Regions from separate parts of the Mitsuaria sp. 7 genome, predicted to be linked through region 1. Evidence: predicted binding sites of a transcription regulator. Region 1 holds the regulator's gene; the other holds the start of a gene.
What was found. Region 1 encodes LexA, which represses DNA repair genes until DNA is damaged. Its sites were predicted from a motif close to ACTGTATNNNNATACAGT; they were not measured.
Positions count from the first base shown of each region.

Region 2: a site for LexA is predicted at 7,255-7,272, ahead of imuA (translesion DNA synthesis-associated protein ImuA). Genes of this name have one in related genera too.

Region 1 covers NZ_CP011514.1:1,274,733-1,285,100, forward strand. Annotated here, with positions in the region: gene ABE85_RS05625 (CvpA family protein) at 1-234, shown strand, start outside; gene purF (amidophosphoribosyltransferase) at 305-1,816, shown strand; gene ABE85_RS05635 (O-succinylhomoserine sulfhydrylase) at 1,816-3,051, shown strand; gene gltX (glutamate--tRNA ligase) at 3,048-4,448, shown strand; tRNA gene ABE85_RS05645 (tRNA-Ala) at 4,593-4,668, shown strand; tRNA gene ABE85_RS05650 (tRNA-Glu) at 4,712-4,787, shown strand; tRNA gene ABE85_RS05655 (tRNA-Asp) at 4,973-5,049, shown strand; tRNA gene ABE85_RS05660 (tRNA-Ala) at 5,097-5,172, shown strand; tRNA gene ABE85_RS05665 (tRNA-Glu) at 5,235-5,310, shown strand; tRNA gene ABE85_RS05670 (tRNA-Asp) at 5,412-5,488, shown strand; gene ABE85_RS26800 (helix-hairpin-helix domain-containing protein) at 5,556-5,861, opposite strand; gene lexA (transcriptional repressor LexA) at 5,878-6,555, opposite strand; gene ABE85_RS05680 (asparaginase) at 6,670-7,605, shown strand; gene ABE85_RS05685 (organic hydroperoxide resistance protein) at 7,700-8,134, opposite strand; gene ABE85_RS05690 (MarR family winged helix-turn-helix transcriptional regulator) at 8,184-8,732, opposite strand; gene ABE85_RS05695 (ATP-binding cassette domain-containing protein) at 8,897-10,368, opposite strand, start outside.
Region 2 covers NZ_CP011514.1:3,721,611-3,731,978, forward strand. Annotated here, with positions in the region: gene ABE85_RS16300 (ABC transporter ATP-binding protein) at 1-745, opposite strand, end outside; gene ABE85_RS16305 (long-chain fatty acid--CoA ligase) at 745-2,691, opposite strand; gene ABE85_RS16310 (hypothetical protein) at 2,839-3,264, opposite strand; gene ABE85_RS16315 (Crp/Fnr family transcriptional regulator) at 3,570-4,226, shown strand; gene ABE85_RS16320 (GNAT family N-acetyltransferase) at 4,236-4,826, opposite strand; gene ABE85_RS16325 (response regulator transcription factor) at 5,173-5,856, shown strand; gene ABE85_RS16330 (HAMP domain-containing sensor histidine kinase) at 5,846-7,222, shown strand; gene imuA (translesion DNA synthesis-associated protein ImuA) at 7,325-8,167, shown strand; gene ABE85_RS16340 (DNA polymerase Y family protein) at 8,118-9,512, shown strand; gene ABE85_RS16345 (error-prone DNA polymerase) at 9,505-10,368, shown strand, end outside.

The DNA.
Region 1 (10,368 bases):
CGGGCGCTGATCCACGCGACGCCGCTGGGCGTGCTGGACCGGCTCGGCGGCGCGGGCTTCGGCGTGCTGCGCGCGGTGCTGCTGGCGCTGCTGGCGACCGTCATCGTCGACATGACGCCGGCCGTGCGGTCGCAGCCGTGGACCGAATCGCAGATCGCGCCCTGGCTGCAGGCCACGCTCACGCAGGTGAAGCCGCTGTTGCCCGCGGCCCTGCAAGACTACATTCCGGCCTGAGCGTCACAAGCGCCCCGGCCGTCGCTTTTTCGTCGTTTCCCTCCCGTTCCCGAAGCATTAAGGACTCCCCATGTGCGGCATCGTCGGTGTGATTTCCAAGGCGCCGGTCAACCAGCTGATCTATGACGCGCTGCTGCTGCTGCAGCATCGCGGCCAGGACGCGGCCGGCATCGTCACGATGCAGGGTCAGAAGTGCTTCATGCACAAGGCGCGCGGCATGGTGCGCGACGTGTTCCGCACCCGCAACATGCGCGGGCTGCCCGGCACGGTCGGCCTCGGCCAGGTCCGCTATCCGACGGCCGGCAACGCCTATTCCGAGGAAGAGGCGCAGCCGTTCTACGTCAACGCGCCCTACGGCATCGTGCTGGTCCACAACGGCAACCTCACCAATGCGCATGCGCTGAAGGACGAGCTGTTCGAGGTCGATCGCCGCCACATCAACACCGAGAGCGACACCGAAGTCCTGATCAACGTGCTCGCGCACGAACTCGAAATGGCCGGCCGCGACCTGCCGCTGACGCCGGCGCAGATCTTCAAGGCCGTGGGCACCGTGCACAAGCGCATCAAGGGCTCCTACGCCGTGATCGCGCTGATCGCCGGTCACGGTCTGCTGGCCTTCCGTGATCCGTACGGCATCCGCCCGCTGTGCTTCGGCCAGGCGGCCGATGGCGAGGTCATGGTCGCCAGCGAAAGCGTGGCGCTCGAAGGTACGGGTCACGTGCTCACGCGCGACCTTGCGCCCGGCGAAGCGCTGTTCATCGACACCGCAGGCACCGTCCACACGCAGCAATGCGCCGAGAACCCGACGCTGAACCCCTGCATGTTCGAGTTCGTCTACCTGGCGCGCCCGGACTCGGTGATGGACGGCATCTCGGTCTACCAAGCCCGCCTGAACATGGGCGAGACGCTGGCCCAGCGCCTGATCTCGACGATCCCGCCGAGCGAGATCGACGTCGTCATCCCCATCCCTGAATCGAGCCGCCCGTCAGCGATGCAACTGGCGCACCGCATCGGCAAGCCGTACCGCGAGGGCTTCGTCAAGAACCGCTACGTCGGCCGGACCTTCATCATGCCGGGCCAGTCCACGCGCAAGAAGTCGGTGCGCCAGAAGCTCAATGCGATCGGCCTCGAATTCAAGGGCCGCAACGTGCTGCTGGTCGACGACTCCATCGTGCGCGGCACGACCTCCAAGGAGATCGTCCAGATGGCCCGCGAGGCCGGCGCGAACAAGGTCTACCTGGCCTCGGCCGCGCCGCCGGTGCGTTTCCCCAACGTCTACGGCATCGACATGCCGACGAAGGAGGAACTGATCGCCCACGGCCGTTCGATCGAGGAGATCCGCCAGTTCATCGGCGCCGACGCGCTGATCTACCAGGACGTCGACGCGATGAAGCGCGTGGTGGGCCAACTCCGCCCGGGGCTGAACGGCTTCGAGGCCTCCTGCTTCGACGGCACGTATATCACCGGCGACGTGTCGGTCGAGGACTTCGCGACCATGCAGGCGCAGCGCAAGTCGCAGCCCGAGGAAGAGGACCTGCCGGCGCGCAGCCGCCTGGCGCTGCAGAGCGGCGGAGACCAGTGATGAGCCATGAGAAGAAGGGCGGCATTCCGCGCGTAGACCTGCCGGCCGACGTCCGGCTGGACACGCTTGCCGTGCGCGAGGGCCTGCCGCCTTCGCCCTGGGGTGAGAACTCGGAAGCGCTGTACCTGACCAGCTCCTTCGTGCATCCGGACGCGGCCACCGCCGCGCGCCGTTTCGCCAACGAGGAAGAGGCCTTCGTCTACAGCCGCTTCTCGAATCCGACGGTCATGATGATGGAGCGCCGGCTGGCCGCGCTCGAAGGCACCGAGGCCTGCATCGCGACCTCGTCGGGCATGTCCGCGATCATGCTGCTGGTCATGGGCCTGCTGAAGTCCGGCGATCACGTGGTGTGCTCGCGCTCGGTGTTCGGCTCGACCATCAAGCTGCTGCAGGGCGAGTTCGGCAAGTTCGGCGTGCAGACGACCTTCGTATCGCAGACCGACCTGGCCGAGTGGAAGAACGCGCTGCAGCCCAATACCAAGCTGCTGTTTGCCGAGACGCCGACCAACCCGCTGACCGAGGTCTGCGACGTCGCCGCGCTGGCGGAGATCGCGCATGCGCACGGCGCGCTGCTGGCGGTCGACAACTGCTTCGCGTCGCCTGCGTTGCAGCAGCCCACGAAGATGGGGGCGGACTTCATCATTCATTCCGGCACCAAGTACCTGGACGGTCAGGGCCGCGTGATCGCCGGCGCGATCTGCGCCTCGGCCAGGCACGTCGACGAGGTGTTCACGCCGGTGATGCGCTCGGTGGGCATGTCGCTGTCGCCGTTCAATGCGTGGGTCGTGCTCAAGGGCATGGAGACGCTGTCGGTGCGCATGAAGGCGCAGACCGCCAGTGCCGCGGTGCTGGCCGGATGGCTGGAAGCGCATCCCGCCGTCGAGCGCGTCTACTACCCGGGCCTGAAGTCCCATCCGCAGCATGAGCTCGCGATGCGCCAGCAAGGCGGGCAGGGCGGGGCGGTGGTGTCGTTCATCGTGAAGAGCCATGCGGACGACAAGGGCCGCGCCGCGGCCTTCCACGTGATCGACCGGACGAAGATCTGCTCGATCACCGCCAATCTCGGCGACACCAAGACCACTATCACGCATCCGGCCAGCACCTCGCACGGTCGGCTCACCGAGCCGCAGCGCCAGGCGGCCGGCATCACGCAGGGCCTGATCCGCGTCGCGGTCGGCCTGGAAGACATCGAAGACATCAAGGCCGACCTGGCCCGCGGTTTGAATTCCCTATGACGACTCCCTCCACCCCGGTCCGCACCCGCATCGCCCCGTCGCCGACGGGTTTCCTGCACCTCGGCACGGCGCGCACGGCGCTGTTCTCGTGGGCCTACGCGCGGCATCACGGCGGCGAATTCGTGCTGCGCATCGAGGACACCGACGTCGCGCGTTCCACGCAGGACTCGGTCGACCAGATCCTGGCCTCGATGAAGTGGCTGGGCCTCGACTACGACGAGGGTCCGGTCTACCAGATGCAGCGCCTGGAGCGCTATCACGCGGTCATCGAGCAGATGATCGCGGCCGGCACCGCCTACCGCTGCTACTGCTCGCCCGAAGAACTCGCCACGATGAAGGCGGGCCAGGAGGCGCGCGGCGAGAAGCGCCGCTACGACGGCACCTGGCGTCCGGAACCGGGCAAGACGCTGCCCGCGATTCCCGCGGGCATCGAGCCGGTGGTGCGCTTCAAGAATCCGATCGACGGCGACGTGACCTGGGACGACCTGGTCAAGGGATCGATCACGATCAACAACCGCGAGATCGACGACCTCATCCTGCTGCGTCCGGACGGCGTGCCGACCTACAACTTCGCGGTCGTGATCGACGACTGGGACATGAAGATCACGCACGTCTTCCGCGGCGACGAGCACATCAACAACACGCCGTGGCAGATCAACCTCTTCCACGCGCTGGGCGCGGCGCTGCCGGCGTTCGGCCACATTCCCGTGATCCTGGGCGACGACGGCCTGAAGCTGTCCAAGCGCCGCGGCGCGGTCAGCGTCACGGCGTATGAGGAGAACGGCTACCTGCCCGAGGCGATGCTGAACTACCTGTCGCGCCTGGGCTGGAGCCACGGCGACGACGAGCTGTACAGCGTGGCGCAACTGGTGTCGTGGTTCGACGGCAGCCATCTCTCGAAGAGTCCCGCTCAATGGGATCCGGCCAAGCTGGAATGGGTCAACGCCCATTACATCAAGCAGGCCGACGACGCACGTCTGGCGGCATTGGTCGCGGCGCAGTTGGCCAAGCGCGGTCTGGCTGCGCCGGAGCGCCTCGAAGCGATGTGCGGGGTGTTCAAGGATCGTTGCAGCACCACGGTGGCGTTGGCGGACTGGCTGGCGATGTATGTGTCGCCCGTGACGCCGACCGATGCCGATCGAGCCCAGCACCTGACCGATGCGGTGAAGCCGGCTGTGCTGGCGTTGGCGGACAAACTCGAAGCGCTGCCCGTGTGGGACAAGGCCTCGATCAGCGGCGCCATCAAGGAAACGATTGGCGCTCACGGCTTGAAGATGCCGCAACTGGCGATTCCCGTGCGCGTGCTGGCCTGCGGTCGTTCGCAGACGCCGTCGGTGGATGCGGTGCTGGAACTTTTCGACAAAGAAATTTTGTTGAACCGCTTGCGTTCCGTTTAAAACTCGATCTATACTCTCGTTCTCGCTTGAACAGCGCGACGTTCGAAACGAACTTCGAAGCGGCAGACGATGAATCAAAACGGGGAGCGCGAGCTCCCCGATGAAATTCAAGAAGCCGAAAAGAATTCGAATCGAATCCCCGAAGGGGGTATAGCTCAGCTGGGAGAGCGCTTGCATGGCATGCAAGAGGTCAGCGGTTCGATCCCGCTTACCTCCACCAAACTTCAGTTTGTGTGGCGCGCGGTTCAAGGGAAAAAAGTCCAGTCCCCTTCGTCTAGAGGCCTAGGACACCACCCTTTCACGGTGGCTACAGGGGTTCGAATCCCCTAGGGGACGCCAAGTTTCGAACTTGGTTACTGTCCAGAGATTGAACGAGAAAATCAAAAAATTCTTCGGAAATCGATTTGATCGTTATCAAAATCAGGTACAGTAACGAAATCGACGCAGCGATGTCATCAAGTAGTTCTTGATGATGTTTAAGCGGGAAGAGTTTGATGCGACAGATCCAAAGATCTTGAGTATCTGGAGTGGTAGTTCAGTTGGTTAGAATACCGGCCTGTCACGCCGGGGGTCGCGGGTTCGAGCCCCGTCCACTCCGCCAACACAGTTGAGACTCGGGCGGCGTACCGATTCGATGCGAAAGCATTCGGGGGTATAGCTCAGCTGGGAGAGCGCTTGCATGGCATGCAAGAGGTCAGCGGTTCGATCCCGCTTACCTCCACCAGAATACCTTCGGGTGTGACGGTTGCACAGTACGCGCAGTTCGAGTCAAGACAAGCAGGTCCTGTCCCCTTCGTCTAGAGGCCTAGGACACCACCCTTTCACGGTGGCTACAGGGGTTCGAATCCCCTAGGGGACGCCAAGTTTGACAAGGCTTGGCTGCACTCGGTTCTGAATGGAATCGATGGTTTGCAGCGAAACTTGTTCGCAAATGATATCGATGCACTCAATAGCGTCGTATCTGGAGTGGTAGTTCAGTTGGTTAGAATACCGGCCTGTCACGCCGGGGGTCGCGGGTTCGAGCCCCGTCCACTCCGCCAACATTAAAACCCTGTCGATGCAAATCGGCAGGGTTTTTTCTTTGGCTGTTTGTTGTTTGATTTCCGATCAGAGATCTGGATACTCGCGCTTTCGTTGCGCCGTATAACTCCACCAATCTCGGGGAGGGCTGCCATTCATGAAGTCGACGGCGGCCATATAGGTATCGAGGACGCAGGGATCGTGGCGTTGACCGGTGAGCCTGCAAATCCGCTGATAAAGCGAGAAAGCATCGGCACCCACGAGATCCGCCGGCTGTCGAATCCCCATCAACTCAAAATTCCGCACCATTGCCGGTCCGATGTTGGGGATCTGTCGCAAGCTCGCACATTCGGCGGCCGAGGCCGCCTTGATGTGCGTCTTTCGCGCGCTCATGGCGTGAGCGCAGCAGTCAGTGGAAACCGCCGGAGCGGATCAACCCGACCGCCAGGCCTTCGATCGAGAACTCTTCGTCGGGCGTGACCTCGATGGGGGCGAAGTCCGAGTTCTCGGGCAGCAGGCGAATGCCGTCGGCATGACGCTGGAAGCGCTTCACGGTGACTTCTTCACCGATGCGCGCCACGACGATCTGGCCATTGCGCGCCTCGCTGATCTTCTGCACGGCGAGCAGGTCGCCGTCCATGATGCCGATGTCCTTCATGCTCATGCCCTTCACACGCAGCAGGAAGTCCGGCGCCTTCGAGAACATCGAAGGGTCGACGCTATAGTGCTGCTCGACATGTTGCTCGGCGAGGATCGGCTCACCCGCAGCGACCCGGCCGACCAGCGGCAGCGTCAGTTGCGCGAGGCTGGCGAGTGGCAGCGCGAACTGGCTCTGTTCGCGAGCGCGGTTGACCTGGCGCAGCGCCGTCGACGGCAGCCGGATTCCGCGCGCGGTGCCGCCCACCAGTTCGATGACGCCCTTGCGCGCCAAGGCCTGCAGGTGTTCTTCAGCCGCGTTGGCGGACTTGAATCCCAGCTGCTGCGCGATTTCGGCGCGTGTGGGCGGCGAGCCGGTGCTCTCGATGCTGTCGCGGACCAGATCGAAGATCTGCTGTTGCCGGGCAGTGAGTTTGGGCGGTGTATCCACGAGCAAGCCTTTATTCCATTGAGGACCGGATGTCGAAGACGCGGCGACCTTGATGGTTCGAAAGCCGCCTGAGAATTCATCCAGCATCTGGATTTTTATACAGGAGACGGGAAATTGCAAAGTGCGGCTGAAATCGTCGTGATCATCGGCACCGGCGGGACCATCGCCGGCGCCTCCGGCAGCGCCACGGACAACGTCGGCTACAAGGCCGGATCATTGTCGGTCGCGTCCCTGGTCGGTGCGGTGCCGGCCCTGGCGGCGAAGAGGCTGGAGGCGGAACAGCTCGCCCAGCTCGACAGCAAGGACATGGACCATGCGACCTGGGCGCGACTCGCGCGTCGCGTGAGGGAGCATCTGGATCGCCCGGAGGTCCGGGGGATCGTGATCACGCACGGCACGGACACGCTAGAAGAGACGGCCTATCTGCTGCAGCGCGTGCTGGCGCCGGAGAAGCCGGTCGTCCTGACGGCTGCCATGAGGCCTGCGACGGCGATCCAGGCGGACGGACCGCAGAACCTGCTCGACGCGGTGGCCGTCGCCGAGTCGGAGGGCGTGCGAGGCGTCGTCGCGGTCGTGGCGGGGCAGGTGTGGTCCGGGCTGGAGCTGCGCAAGACGCACAGCTACCGCCTGGACGCCTTCGAGGCCGGGCCGGACGCCGGCCCGCTGGCCGTGGTGGAAGAGGGCGTGCTGCGCCGCTTCCGTGACTGGCCGCGGGGTGAGGCACTGGGCGCGGGCCTGTTGCCTGAGGACGCATCGACATGGCCGTGGGTGGAGGTGCTCGGCAGCCACGCGGGCGCTGATGCCCGCTCGCTCGAAGCGTGGCGCCATGCAGGCCTGCAGGGACTGGTGCTGGCCTGCACCGGGAATGGCACGCTGAACGTCGCGCTCGACGCCCCGGTCCGTGCCATGAAGGAGGCCGGTGTTCCTGTCTGGCGCACGACGCGGTGCGCGCAGGGGCGCATCATCGGCGCGAGCGAGGAGCCCGCTGCCGCGCTGTCGCCCTGGGCCGCGCGGATTGAATTGATGCTCACGCTGCTGCGTCAACGTTGAGCGGGTCGTTCGGCGCCTGTGCCCTCAACGACAAAGCGCCGGCAGTGCCGGCGCTTTTTTCATGGGGAGTCCGGAACGAACCGGACCCTGGGCATCAGACGATCGTCAGCGTGACGTCGATGTTGCCGCGGGTGGCGTTCGAATACGGGCAGACTTCGTGCGCGTCGGCGACCAGCTTTTCCAGTTCAGCGCGGTCCATGCCCGGCACCGAGATCTTCATGGCCACGGCGATGCCGAAGGCGCCCGGCTTGTTGGCGTGAGGGCCGATGCCGACTTCGCTGGTGATCGAGACTTCGGCCGGCAGCGAGACCTTGTTGCGACCCGAGACGGCCTTCATCGCGCCGATGAAGCAGGCCGAATAACCCGCCGCGAACAGCTGTTCCGGATTGGTGCCGGCACCGCCGCCGCCGCCGAGTTCCTTCGGCGTGGACAGGTCGACCTTCAGCGCGCCGTCGGACGATTGCGCGGTGCCTTGACGGCCGCCGGTGGCGGTGGCGGTGGCGGTGTAGAGGGCTTTTTCGATGGCCATGTGAGGCTCCTTGGTGGTGATGGGTTGGGGTGAACGGAAAACTCGGGGGTCAGGTCTCGCCATCCTCGTCGGAGGCGGCGGGATCGCGTGACAGGTGGGTCAGTACGTTGGCACGCAATTCATGCAGGCGGCTTGTCAGCGACTCCGCTTCGGTCGGACCGCAGGCGCTGGCGCAGGCCAGTTGTTCGGGGATGGCGACCGCCTGCTCGCGCAGGGCGCGGCCGGCAGGCGTCAGGTGGATCTCGACGCGGCGCTCGTCGGCCAGCGCGCGGCGGCGCTCGATGAGGCCGTTGGATTCCAGTCGCTTCAACAGCGGCGTCAGCGTGCCGGAGTCCAGGTTCAGACGTTGCCCCAGATCGGAAACGCTGGGGCCGTCCGTCTCCCACAGCACCAGCATCACCAGGTACTGGGGATACGTCAGGCCCAGGGGAGCCAGCAGCGGCTTGTAGAGCTTCGTCATCGCCAGCGAGGTCGAATACAGCGCGAAGCACAGCTGGACATCGAGCTTCAGCCAGTCCGTGCCTGCGGGCACCGGCTGGGTCTGCCGGTCGACCGTCGTGACGGCAACCGGCGGGTTGAAGGGCTTCGTGTTCGGCATGGACTGAACTATAGCGAGCAATTAAATTGCGCGCAATTGAAATGGTCTTTGATCGCGGTTGACGGGAACTATCGGCGGACGGCGTCGGAAGTTCCAGAAAGAACAACGCCCCGAGGACAGGTGTCGCCGGGGCGTTCATGCGGGGAGTGGGAATGACGTCGGACTCAGCCGGTCGCCTGAATCGCGTCTACCTGCTCGCTGAGCTCAAGCCAACGCAGTTCGGCGACTTCGATCTCGTCGCCGATGGCCTTCAGGCGCTTGCCGGCGTCGGCGATCTGCGCGGGCGTGCGGCCCGCGCCGGACAACTGGCCTTCAAGCGCGGCGCGCTCTTCCGCCCAGGCCTTCATGCGCGCGTCGATCTGCTCCATCTCCTTGCGCAGCGGACGGGTCTGCTCGGACAGCTTCTGCCGGGCCTGGCCGCTGAGCTTGCGGTCGTCGCGCTTGACAGGGGCGGGCGGCGGCGGCGCGACGACCACGGGGGCCGCAGCCACCGGCGCGGGGGCAGGCGTCGCGCTGCTGGCGCGCGCGCTGCGCAGCGCCTGCTTGGCCTCTTCCTTCGCCAGCTTCGCGGCTTCCTTGGAACGGTCCAGCAACCAGCGCTGGTAGTCGTCCAGGTCGCCGTCGAAGGGGGCCAGCTTGCCGTCGGCCACCAGCCAGAACTCGTCGCAGACCTCGCGCAGCAGCGCGCGGTCATGGCTGACGAGCATGACGGTGCCCTCGAACTCGTTGAGCGCCATCGACAGGGCCTCGCGGGTCTGCAGGTCCAGGTGGTTGGTCGGCTCGTCCAGCAGCAGCAGGTTGGGGCGCTGCCAGACCAGCATCGCCAGCACCAGGCGGGCCTTCTCGCCGCCGGACAGGCTGCCCACTTCCTGGTTGACCATGTCGCCGACGAAGCGGAACTGGCCGAGGAAGTCGCGCAGCTCCTGCTCGCGGGCGTTGGGGCTGACCTCCTTGGCCAGCCGGATCATGTGCATCAGCGGGCCCTCGTCGGGCCGCAGCACGTCCATCTCCTGCTGCGCGAAGTAGCCGATCGACAGGCCCTTGCCTTCGGTGATGGTGCCGCCCATCGCGCGCTGCATGCGCGCCACCGTCTTCACGAAGGTGGACTTGCCCTGGCCGTTCGCGCCCAGGATGCCGAAGCGCTGGCCGGCCAGCACCGAGCGGTCGATGCCGCGCACGATGACCTTCTCGCTCTCGTCGGTGTCGTAGCCCACCGAGACCGTGTCGAACATCAGCATCGGATTGGGCAGGTTCAGCGGCTCGCGGAACTCGAAGCTGAAGTCCGACGCCATCATCACCGGCGCCAGTCGCTCCATGCGCTCGAGTGCCTTCACGCGGCTCTGCGCCTGCTTGGCCTTGCTGGCCTTGGCCTTGAAGCGGTCGATGAACTTCTGCAGATGCGCCATGCGCTCCTGCTGCTTGCTGAAGGCCTGCTGCTGCTGGAGCATGCGCTCGGCGCGCATGGACTCGAAGGCCGTGTAGTTGCCGCCGTAGCGGTGCAGCTTGGCCTCGTCCAGATGCAGCGTGACCTTGGTGATCGCGTCCAGGAACTCGCGGTCATGGCTGATGATGATCATCGTGCCTTCATAGCGCTGCAGCCACGCTTCCAGCCAGACCAGGGCGTCCAGGTCCAAGT
Region 2 (10,368 bases), 2.4 Mb from region 1:
ACATGTCCTGCTTCTCCTCGACGTTCATGCCGGCCATCGGCTCGTCGAGCAGCAGCACCTTGGGCTCCATCGCCAGCGCGCGGCCCAGGTCCACGCGCTTCTGCAGGCCGTAGGAGAGTCCGCCGACCGGCGTCTTGCGATGCGCCTGGATCTCGAGGAAATCGATGATCCGCTCGACCTTCTCGCGGTGCTCGATCTCCTCCTGCGCGGCCGGACCGATCCGCAGCGCCTGCCACAGCAGGTTGCGCTTCATGTGCAGGTTGCGGCCGGACATGATGTTGTCCAGCACGCTCATGCCCTTGAACAGCGCCAGGTTCTGGAAGGTGCGCGCGACGCCGCGTTCGGCCATGCGGCGCAGCCGCGCGCGCGGGCTCCACTGCCGCACGTCCTCGCCGCGGTAGCGGATGCCGCCCTGCTGCGGCTGGTAGACGCCGTTGATGCAGTTCAGCATCGAGCTCTTGCCGGCGCCGTTGGGGCCGATGATGGCGCGGATCTCGTGCTCGCGGACGTCGAAGCTGATGTCGTTGAGCGCCTTCACGCCGCCGAAGGACAGCGAGATGTGCTCGACCTCGAGGATCACCTCGCCGATGCGGCGGCCCGGCGACGCGTCGCCCGCGGACCGGGGCGACGCCGCGCCCTGCGCCGGCGCTGCCGGTGGCGCGGCATGGCCGGCTTCCTGGAACTGCGCCCCGGCCGCGGAGTCGCCTGCGGCGCCCCCGGCATTGACGGTGAGACTGGCGCTCATCAGGCGGCCCTCCGGGTGTGCGGGAAGGTGGTTGCCTCCTCGATGCGCAGGTCGGCGGACACGCTACCGCTGCGGCCGTCCTCGAAGCGGACCGCCGTCTCGATGAACTGCGAGGTCCTGCCCGCGTAGAGCGCGTCGATCAGCACGGCGTACTTCTCGGCGATCGCGCCGCGGCGGACCTTGCGGGTGCGCGTGAGCTCGCCGTCGTCGGCGTCGAGTTCCTTGTGCAGCACGAGGAAACGCGTGATCTGGCTGCCGGTCAGCCGCTCGTCCTGCGCGAGGTCCGCGTTCACCTTCTCCACGCAGTCCTTGATCAGCCCGAGCACTTCGGGCTTGCCCGCGAGGTCGGTGTAGCCGGCATAGGCGAGGTTGCGGCGCTCGGCCCAGTTGCCGACGGCCTCGAAGTCGATGTTGACGAAGGCGCAGACGTGATCGCGCCCGTCGCCGAAGGCCACCGCCTCCTTGATGAACGCGAAGAACTTCAGCTTGTTCTCGACGTACTTGGGCGCGAACATCGCGCCGTCATGCGCACCGCCGCGCAGCCGGCCGACGTCCTTGGCGCGGTCGATGATCTTCAGGTGGCCGCCCGCGTCGAGGAAGCCCGCATCGCCGGTGCGGTACCAGCCGTCGGCGCCCAGCACCTCGGCCGTCGCTTCCGGGTTCTTGTAGTAGCCCTTGAGCAGGCCCGGCGACCGCACCAGGATCTCGCCGCTGTCCGCGAGCTTGATCTCCACGCCGTCGATGGGCACGCCGACGGTGTCGGACTTCGCCTCATGGTCCGGCTGCAGGCAGACGAAGACGGCCGTCTCGGTCGAGCCGTAGAGCTGCTTCAGGTTGATGCCGATGGAGCGGTAGAAGCTGAAGAGATCAGGACCGATCGCCTCGCCCGCGGTGTAGGCCACGCGCACCCGCGAGAAGCCCAGCGCGTTGCGCAGCGGGCCGTAGATCGCGAGGTCGCCGAGGCGGTACTTGAAGCGCTCCCACGCGTCGACCGGCTTGCCGTCCATCAGCGCCGGGCCGACGCGCTCCGCGAGCGCCATCGCCTTCGCGAAGAGCCAGCGCTTGGGCGCGCCGGCATCCTCCATGCGGATCATCACGCTGGTGAGCAGGCCTTCGAAGACCCGCGGCGGCGCGAAGTAGTAGGTCGGGCCGATCTCCTTGAGATCGATGCTGACGGTGCTCGCGGACTCGGGGCAGTTGACGACGTAGCCGCAGGCCAGCCACTGCGCGTAGCTGAAGACGTTCTGGCCGATCCAGGCACAGGGCAGGTAGGCGAGGACCTCCTCGTCGGCGGTGAGCTTGTCGAAGCGCGCGCCGGCCTGGGCGCGGTCGATCAGCGAGGTATGCGTGTGCACCACGCCTTTCGGATGGCCGGTGGTGCCGGAGGTGAAGAACATCGCCGCCACGTCGCCGGCACGGCCGGCGTCGACCTCGCGCTCGAACCAGCCGGGATGGCGCATGGCATGGGCTCGGCCGTCGTCGCACAGGCTGTCGATCGAGGCGAGTCCGTCCGCCGCGTAATGGCGCAGGCCGCGCGGATCGTCGAACCAGATGCGCCGCAGCGCGGGGCATTGATCGCGGATCTCGAGCAGCTTGTCGACCTGCTCCTGGTCCTCGACGACGACGAAGGCGACGTCGGCGTTCTGCAGCGGGTAGGCGAATTCAGCGGCGACCGCGTCCTGGTACAGCGGCACGGGGATCGCGCCCAGCGACTGCGCGGCGAGCATCGAGGCGTAGAGCCGGGGCCGGTTCTCGCCGATCACGACGAGGTGCTGACCGCGTGTCATGCCGGCGGCGGCGAAGCCGTGCGCAAGGTCGCGCACGAGCGCCGCCAGCGCCGCCCAGTCGAGGGTCTGCCAGATGCCGAGCTCCTTCTCGCGTAGCGCCGGCGCGTGGGGGCGCTGGGCGGCGTGGGCGAACAGCAAGCGGGGGAAGGTGTGTTCCACCGTCGTCTCCTTTGTCCTCCCCGCTGTCGCCATCTCTATGGAGGCGCTCTGATCGCGGGGCTGCGCCGACTGTAGGCCGGCCCATTGACGTCGTGTTGTCGTTGCGACGACAGTCCTAGGGAGACTTCGGGGGAGCGTTTTCCCGGATCAGGCTGCCATGTTTGCGATGGCGTCCCTGCGGGCCTTGCGGTCAACAGGCGGTTGCAGCGTCGACGCGATGGTCAGGGGCGGAAGTCCGCACCGGGGCCCGTACGCAGTCCAGGACAGTCCGATAAGTCGCGGCGCTTCGGCTGTCCGGATGTCGATGCACAGGCTGCGCAAGCCATGCTGCAGCGCTGCCAGAGCTTCCGGCTGCATCAGGCCCGCGCGCCAGCGGTCATGGAGCAACCTGATCCGGTACCCCATGGACTGCCAGACGCCGCTCTCCTCGCAGCGCAGCCTCAGCTTTCCGATCAGGTTTCCGAATTGGACGACGTCCCGGGGAATGACGATCTCATCGGGACACAGTGCCTGCGGCTCAGTCCCGTCGCCGGTCAAGTCCTCAACGGCGTTCGACAACATGCGATCGTTCAAGGACATCATTTCGTCGAGATAGCGCTGGAGCCTTTCCGTGCAACATCGGATCACATGTCAAAAAGGGGAAGCTGCGCTAGTCGTCGAGGTTGTCATCCGGGTTCCTGCTCCGTGTTTCCCCCAGGGCCCCTCGTCAGGTTCGTGTCATGCACAGGCGCGATGAACGGGGGATGGCTCCGACCACCGACACCGTTGTCCACGCCGCGCCGGGTTCCCCCCCGCCCGCGGCCCTGCAGCCGTCCGTCTCCGGAGCCGTCCCGACGCAGCCGATACGGCTGCGGGCGCGGGCCGCGAGCGCGCAGGAGATGAGCGCCATTCCCTGGCTGAAGGCCATCGAGCCCGAACTGCGCGAACGCGTCGCTTCGAGCATCCAGGTGGCGGAGGTCGAGGTCGGCGAGCGCATCTGCCGCATCGGGCGCGAGGCCAACTTCTGGTTCGGCGTGGTCGACGGGCTGCTGAAGATGAGCAACGACGAGGCGGCGGCGCGGCAGGTCACCTTCACGGGGGTGCCTCCGGGGGGCTGGTTCGGCGAAGGCACGCTGCTCAAGCGCGAGGCCTACCGCTACAACATCCAGGCGCTGCGGCGCAGCGTGGTGGCGGGGCTGCCGCTGGAGAGCTTCCACGAACTGCTGGCGACCAGCCTGGCCTTCAACCGCTACGTGCTCAACCAGCTCAACGAACGGCTGGGCCAGTTCATCGCCGCGCGCGAGATCGACCGCCAGAGCGACCCCGACCTGCGCGTGGCGCGCAATCTGGCGTCACTCTTCCATCCGCAGCTCTACCCCGGCGTGAACGGGCTGCTGCGCATCACGCAGCAGGAGCTGGGACACCTGGTGGGGCTCTCGCGCCAGCGCGTCAACGAGGCGCTGCGCCACCTGCAGGAGCAGCGCCTGATCGCCGTGGAATACGGCGGGCTCAGGGTGCTCGATCTGGCGGGACTGCGGGTGTATCCGCAGCAGTAGGGAGAGGCCTCAGGCCCCGAACGGTGTTGCCTCGGGCGGCTCCGACGACCGGGCCGCGTACTGCCCGGCGTTGATCTCGTAGAGCAGGCTCGCCGCCTCGCCCGGACAGTCGGCGACCGAACCGGTCAATCGCAGGCCGACACGCTCCAGCGTCTTGCGCGCCGCCGTGTTGCCCGGCGCCAGCAGTGCGTGCACCGACGTCGCATGCAGGCTCTCGAAGGCCAGCGCCAACGCGGCCGTCGCCATCTCCGCCGCATAACCGCGGCCCCAGTGGTCGGACAGGAAGTGGAACTCCAGCAGCAGCGCCGGCGCGCCGCAGATGCGGCCCCGGCTCAGGCCGCCGAATCCGATCGCGCCCAGCGAGGGCTGTTCCCGCAGCGCCACCGCCCACGGTCCCAGACCGTCGCGTGTCCACAGCGCGCGCCACAGCTCCAGCCGCTCCGACGCCGCCGGGCCGCCCGCATCGAATCGGCGATTCGCGGGATCGGTCAGCAGGTCGCGGAAGCTGCGCGCATCCGCGGCGGCGGGCGGACGCAAGGTCAGCCGACGGGTCGCGGTGAGCCGCTCGACGGCGGGGATGGAGATGAAGGGCGCTAGCATAGGGTTAACCCGCAAATTATGCGCCCAAGCCGGATTTCAAGTGCACCTTCGACCGAGGGGTCGGTGACAGGCCCGGACTTGCGTCACGAAACGTGACGAAGGAGATGGAACCGCAGAAGCTTTGAACCCGATGCGCGTCAATCGCCCACCCGTCGCCCGCCAGTCGCCCTCAACGCGGGCGATGCCCCCCGCGTGAGCGGTGCCGACAGCCCGCGGACAGGTCGGGCGTTCCCTGCTGGCATAGCATTCCCGGCATCCGCGGGGCTCGCGGGGGGACGCCTCCCCACCGGGTCCCGTCCCTTCAGGACGACGCGGCGCCCGGCGCCGCAGGAACGAGAGCCTCGTGATGAAGCTGCTGGTCATCGAAGACAACCCGGACATCGTCGCGAACCTGTTCGCCTATCTGGAGCCCATGGGCTACGCACTGGACGTGGCCCGCAACGGCCTGGGCGGCCTGGCGCAGGCCGCCGCCGGCTCCTACGACGCGATCGTGCTGGACCTGACCCTCCCCGGCCTGGACGGCCTGGACGTCGCCCGCCGCCTGCGCAAGGACTTCCGCCGTCCCACGCCCATCCTCATGCTGACCGCCCGCGACACGATCGCGGACAAGGTCACCGGCTTCGAGAGCGGCGCCGACGACTACCTCGTCAAGCCCTTCTCGCTGGTCGAGCTGGAGATCCGCCTCAAGGCGCTGATGCGGCGCTCCCACGGCCTGAACCTCAGCTCGGCGGTGAGCTACGCGGACGTCAACTACGACCCCGACACGCTGGAGGCCACCCGCGCCGGCAAGCCGCTGCAGCTGACGCCGACCGGCTACAAGCTGCTGTCCGCGCTGCTGCGCGAGGCGCCCAAGCTGGTCCGCCGCGAGGACCTCGAGCGCGAGGTCTGGGGCAACGATCCGCCCGACAGCGACGCGCTGCGCACCCACATCCACGCGCTGCGCGCGGCGCTGGACAAGCCCTTCCCCGTCCCGCTGCTGAAGACCCATCCGGGCATCGGCTACCGGCTGGTGTCGCCTGATGCGGGATGAGCCGCGGCGCGACCGCGGCCAACACCGCAGCGACCACCGCGGCGATCCTCGTGCCGGCCGGTCGACGGCCGCGCCGACGACGCTGCGCACCCGCGTGGCCGCTGCGTTCCTGCTGCTGACGCTGCTGGTCTGCGGCGCCTTCGCGGTGGCCGCGGTGCGCATCGCCTCGAGCATCGAGGACCGCCTCGTCGACCAGCGCCTGGACCGCACCGCCGACGAACTGGTGGCCCGCGAGAAGCAGGGCCTGGACGCGGACCTGCCGCCCAGCGTCACGCTCTACCGCGGCGACGCGATCCCGCAGGCGCTGCGGGGCAAGCCGCCCGGCAAGTACACGCTGCCGCAGGAGGACGCCACCTTCACCGCACTGGTCCGGGACGACCTCGGGACGGTCTTCGTGCTGACCGACCGCGACGAGGACTTCGCCAAGATCGAGGCCGGCGTCTACGGCCTGCTCGGCCTGGCCTTCGTCTGCTGCCTGGGACTGGCGCTGTTCCTGGCGCAGCTGACCGCGAGCCGCATCGTCGCCCCGGTCACCGCGCTGGCCCGCGCCGTCGAGACCGACGCCGCGCCGCGCGCCTATCCGCTGCTGGACTCCACCGACGAACTGGGCGTGCTGTCGCGCGCCTTCGCGGCCAAGACCGAGGCGCAACAGCGCTACCTGGACCGCGAGCGCTGGTTCACCGGCGACGTCAGCCATGAGCTGCGCACGCCGCTGGCGGTCATGCTGGGCGCGGCCGAAATCCTGAAGGCGCGCCTGCAAGGCCGCGACGACATGGTGGAGCTGGCCGAGCGCATCCGGCGCACGGCGGCCGACACCAGCGAGCGCGTCGTCGCCATGCTGCTGCTGTCGCGCGACCCGGCCAGCATCGGCGCGCCGCCGACCGCGCTGCTGCCGCTGCTGCGCCAGGAGATGGACCGCTGCCGGCCGCTGCTCAAGGGCAAGGAGGTCGAGATGACGCTGCATGCCGCGCCCGCCGACGCCGGACTGGAAGTGCCGGCGCGGCCCGAGCTCGCGGCCATCGCGCTGGGCAACCTGATCCGCAACGCCTGCCAGTTCACCGACCAGGGTCACGTGGACATCCGGCTCGAGGCCGGCCGCGTGGTCATCGAGGACACCGGCATCGGCATCCCGCCGGCCGTGCGCGACCGGATCTTCGACCGTTTCATGCAGGTCGACCCCGCCGGCGCCGGCAGCGCGGGTCTCGGCCTGGCCATCGTCAAGCGCGTCGCCGAGCACCTGGGCTGGAGCGTCAGCCTCGAAGCACCGGCCCGCGGCGGTACGCGATTCGTACTGACTTTTCCCGCCTCGCCCGCGCCTGCCGAGGCGTCGGGCCGTCTCTCCGGACATGCCCCCGGTTTGAGTTGAAACAGCCCTGGACGGGCCTGCCGTCGTCCTATACTGTATGCAAATACAGTGATTCCACGCCGGTTCTCCAACCGGCGTTTTTGTCTCCAGTCGACGACCGCCATGCCTTCCCCGTCCGCCCCTCTTGCCCCCCTTCCGCCCGCCGTGGCGAAAGCGATCTGGCGCGGCGACTCGATGGGTCGCGGCACCGACACCGTCTGGCCCAGCGGGTTCGACGCGCTCGATGCCGAACTGCCGGGCGGCGGCTGGCCGGGGCGCCAGTTGACCGAGGTGCTGCTGCCGCAGTTCTCGCTGGCCGAATGGCGGCTGGCGGGGCCGGCGCTGCGACGTGTCGTCGCCGACGGCGCCGCGGTGGCGATGGTGGGGCCGCCCAAGCGTCCCCACCTGCCCGGCCTGATGCATCTGGGGCTGGATGAACGGCACCTCGTCTGGATCGACGCGCGCGCGCCGTCGGAGCGGCTCTGGTGCGCCGAACAGCTGATCAAGTCCAACGCCGCCGGCGCCGTGCTGGCCTGGATGCCGCAGGCCGCGCCCGAGCAGTTGCGAAGGCTGCAGGTGCTGGCGCAGTCGTTCGAAGGACCGGTGTTCCTGTTCCGGCCTCTGGGCGCGCGCCATGACCCGTCGCCGGCCCCGTTGCGGGTGCTGGCGACCATCGATGTCGACTGGGCCCTGGACGTCCAGATCCTCAAGCGCAAGGGCCCCGCGCACGAGACCCCGTTGCGCCTGGCGTCTATCCCCGGCGGGCTGGAGCGCGTGCTGACGCCGCGCGTGATGCGGCCCAGCACGATGCGTCCGGTGGCGCCCGTGCCGGTCCCGGTCGTCGAAGCAGCCACCAACGCCCATGCCCTGTCCCCGAGCGAGCCCGTCCCGCTCGCCCTGTTCCCGGAGTTCTCCCATGCTGTGGGTCGCCCTGGTATTGCCGCCTCGTCCGCCGGCACCGTTTGAGGATCCGACGACCGCCCCGCCGCCCCATCCCTGGGGCGTGTGCGCGGAGACGCAGGCGGGTCTGGCCGTGTGGTGCCTGCAGTTCACGCCGCGCGTGGCCTTGATGGAGGACGCCGTCGTGATGGAGGTCGAGGCCAGCCTGCGCCTGTTCCGCGGCCTGCCCGCGCTCAAGGCCCGCCTGAGCGACGAGGCGCCGGATCTCGGCGCCGTCGGCATCGGCTGGGCGTCGTCGGCCACCGCGGCGCTGGTGCTGGCGCGTTGCGGCGTGCTCGACCTCGGCGGGCGGCTGCTGCAGGCGGTGCTGGACCCCTTGCCGCTGCAGACGCTGAGCGCCGGCGCGGAGCACGCCGAGCCGCTGAGCCGCGCCGGCATCAACACGCTGGGCGAATTGCGGGCGCTGCCGCGCGGCGGCATCGGCCGACGCTTCGGCGCGGCGCTGCTGACCATGCTGGACCAGGCCTACGGACTGCGTCCCGAGGCGCACGCCTGGGTCGCCCTGCCCGAGGACTTCCACGCCCGCATCGAGCTGCCCAGTCGCGAGGACCATGCGCCCGCGCTCCTGATGGGCACGCGGCCGCTGCTGATGCGGCTGTGCGGCTGGCTGGCCGCGCGCCATGCCGGCGCCACCGGCGTGACGCTGCACTGGGTCCACGACTCGATGCGCGCCAAGGACGCGGGCGAAGGCGGCAGCCTCACCGTGCGCACGGCCGAGCCGATCCGCGAGCTCGAACACTTCTGCCGCCTGATGGCCGAGCACCTGGCCAAGACCCAGCTGCTGGCGCCGGTCGGCGAACTGCGGCTGGAGGCGGTCGGCGTGCAGTCGCTGGTCGAGGACAGCGGCTCGCTGCTGCCCGACGTGGTGCGCACCGGCGAGACGCTCTACCTGACGCTGGAACGCATCGCCGCGCGGCTCGGGCCCGAGCGCGTGCTGCAGCCGGTGCTCGCCGACGACCATCGGCCCGAATGGATGACGCGCTGGCGGACCTGCGGCGACGGCCGGACGCCCTCCCGCCGCAAGGGCCGGCAGGCGGCGGTGCGTGCGCCGGCCGTGCCGGAGCCGGCGTTCCTGCTCGACCCGCCGCTGCGGCTGGCGGTGCGCGAGCACCGGCCGCATTACCAGGGCCCGCTCACACTGCTCGTGGGGCCGGACCGCGTCGAAGGCGGCTGGTGGGACCGCATCCCCGACACCCAGGCGCATCGCCAGGTCACCCGCGACTACTGGATCGCCGTCAACGAGAACGCCGGCGTGCTGGCCGTCTATCAGGAACGGCTGACCGGAGCGGGGAACGAGACCGAAGACAAGGACGCCGTGCAGGCGTGGTACCTGCACGGGATGTATGCCTGACACTGCCCGCCCTGACGCCTCGGTCCTCCCGGACTACGCCGAGCTGCGCTGCCTGAGCAATTTCAGTTTCCTGAAGGGAGCGAGCTGGCCGGAGGAACTGGTCGTGCGGGCCAAGGAGCTCGGCTACGCCGCGCTCGCGATCACCGACGAATGCAGCATGGCCGGCATGGTGCGCGCGCACGTGGCCGCGAAGCAGCACGGCATGCCGTTGCTGGTGGGGAGCCAGTTCCTCATCGAGCCAGCCTCAGACGACGAGGGGCCCTTCACGCTGGTCGTGCTGGCCTGCAGCCTGAACGGTTACGGCAACCTGTGCCAGTTCATCTCGCGGTTGCGGCGCTCGTCCGAGAAGGGCACCTACCGCTGCACGCTGGCCGACATCGGCCCGCAGACGCTGGACGACTGCGTCGTGATCGCGTGCCCGGACCGGCACGCGACGCCGGCGCAACTGCTGTCGATGGCAAGCTGGCTGCTGTCGCGCTTCACCGGACGCTGCTGGCTGGGCATCGATCAGCCGCAGCATGCCGATGACGAGATCCGCCTGCTGCGCCTGCGCGAGGCCGGCGCGCTGACCGCGATCCCGCTGGTGGCCGTCGGCGACGCCACGATGCATGTGCGCAGCCGCAAGCCGCTGCAGGACGTGCTGACCGCGACCCGGCTGGGCAAGCCGTTGACCGACTGCGGCCAGGCGCTGGACCGCAACGCCGAGCGCCACCTGCGCCACCGCGGTCGCCTCGCGCTCAGCTTCCCGCCCGACCTGCTCGCCGAGACGCTGCACGTGGCCGCGCGTTGCGACTTCAGCCTCGCCGAGCTGCGCTACCACTACCCCTCCGAGGTCGTGCCCGACGGCCAGACGCCG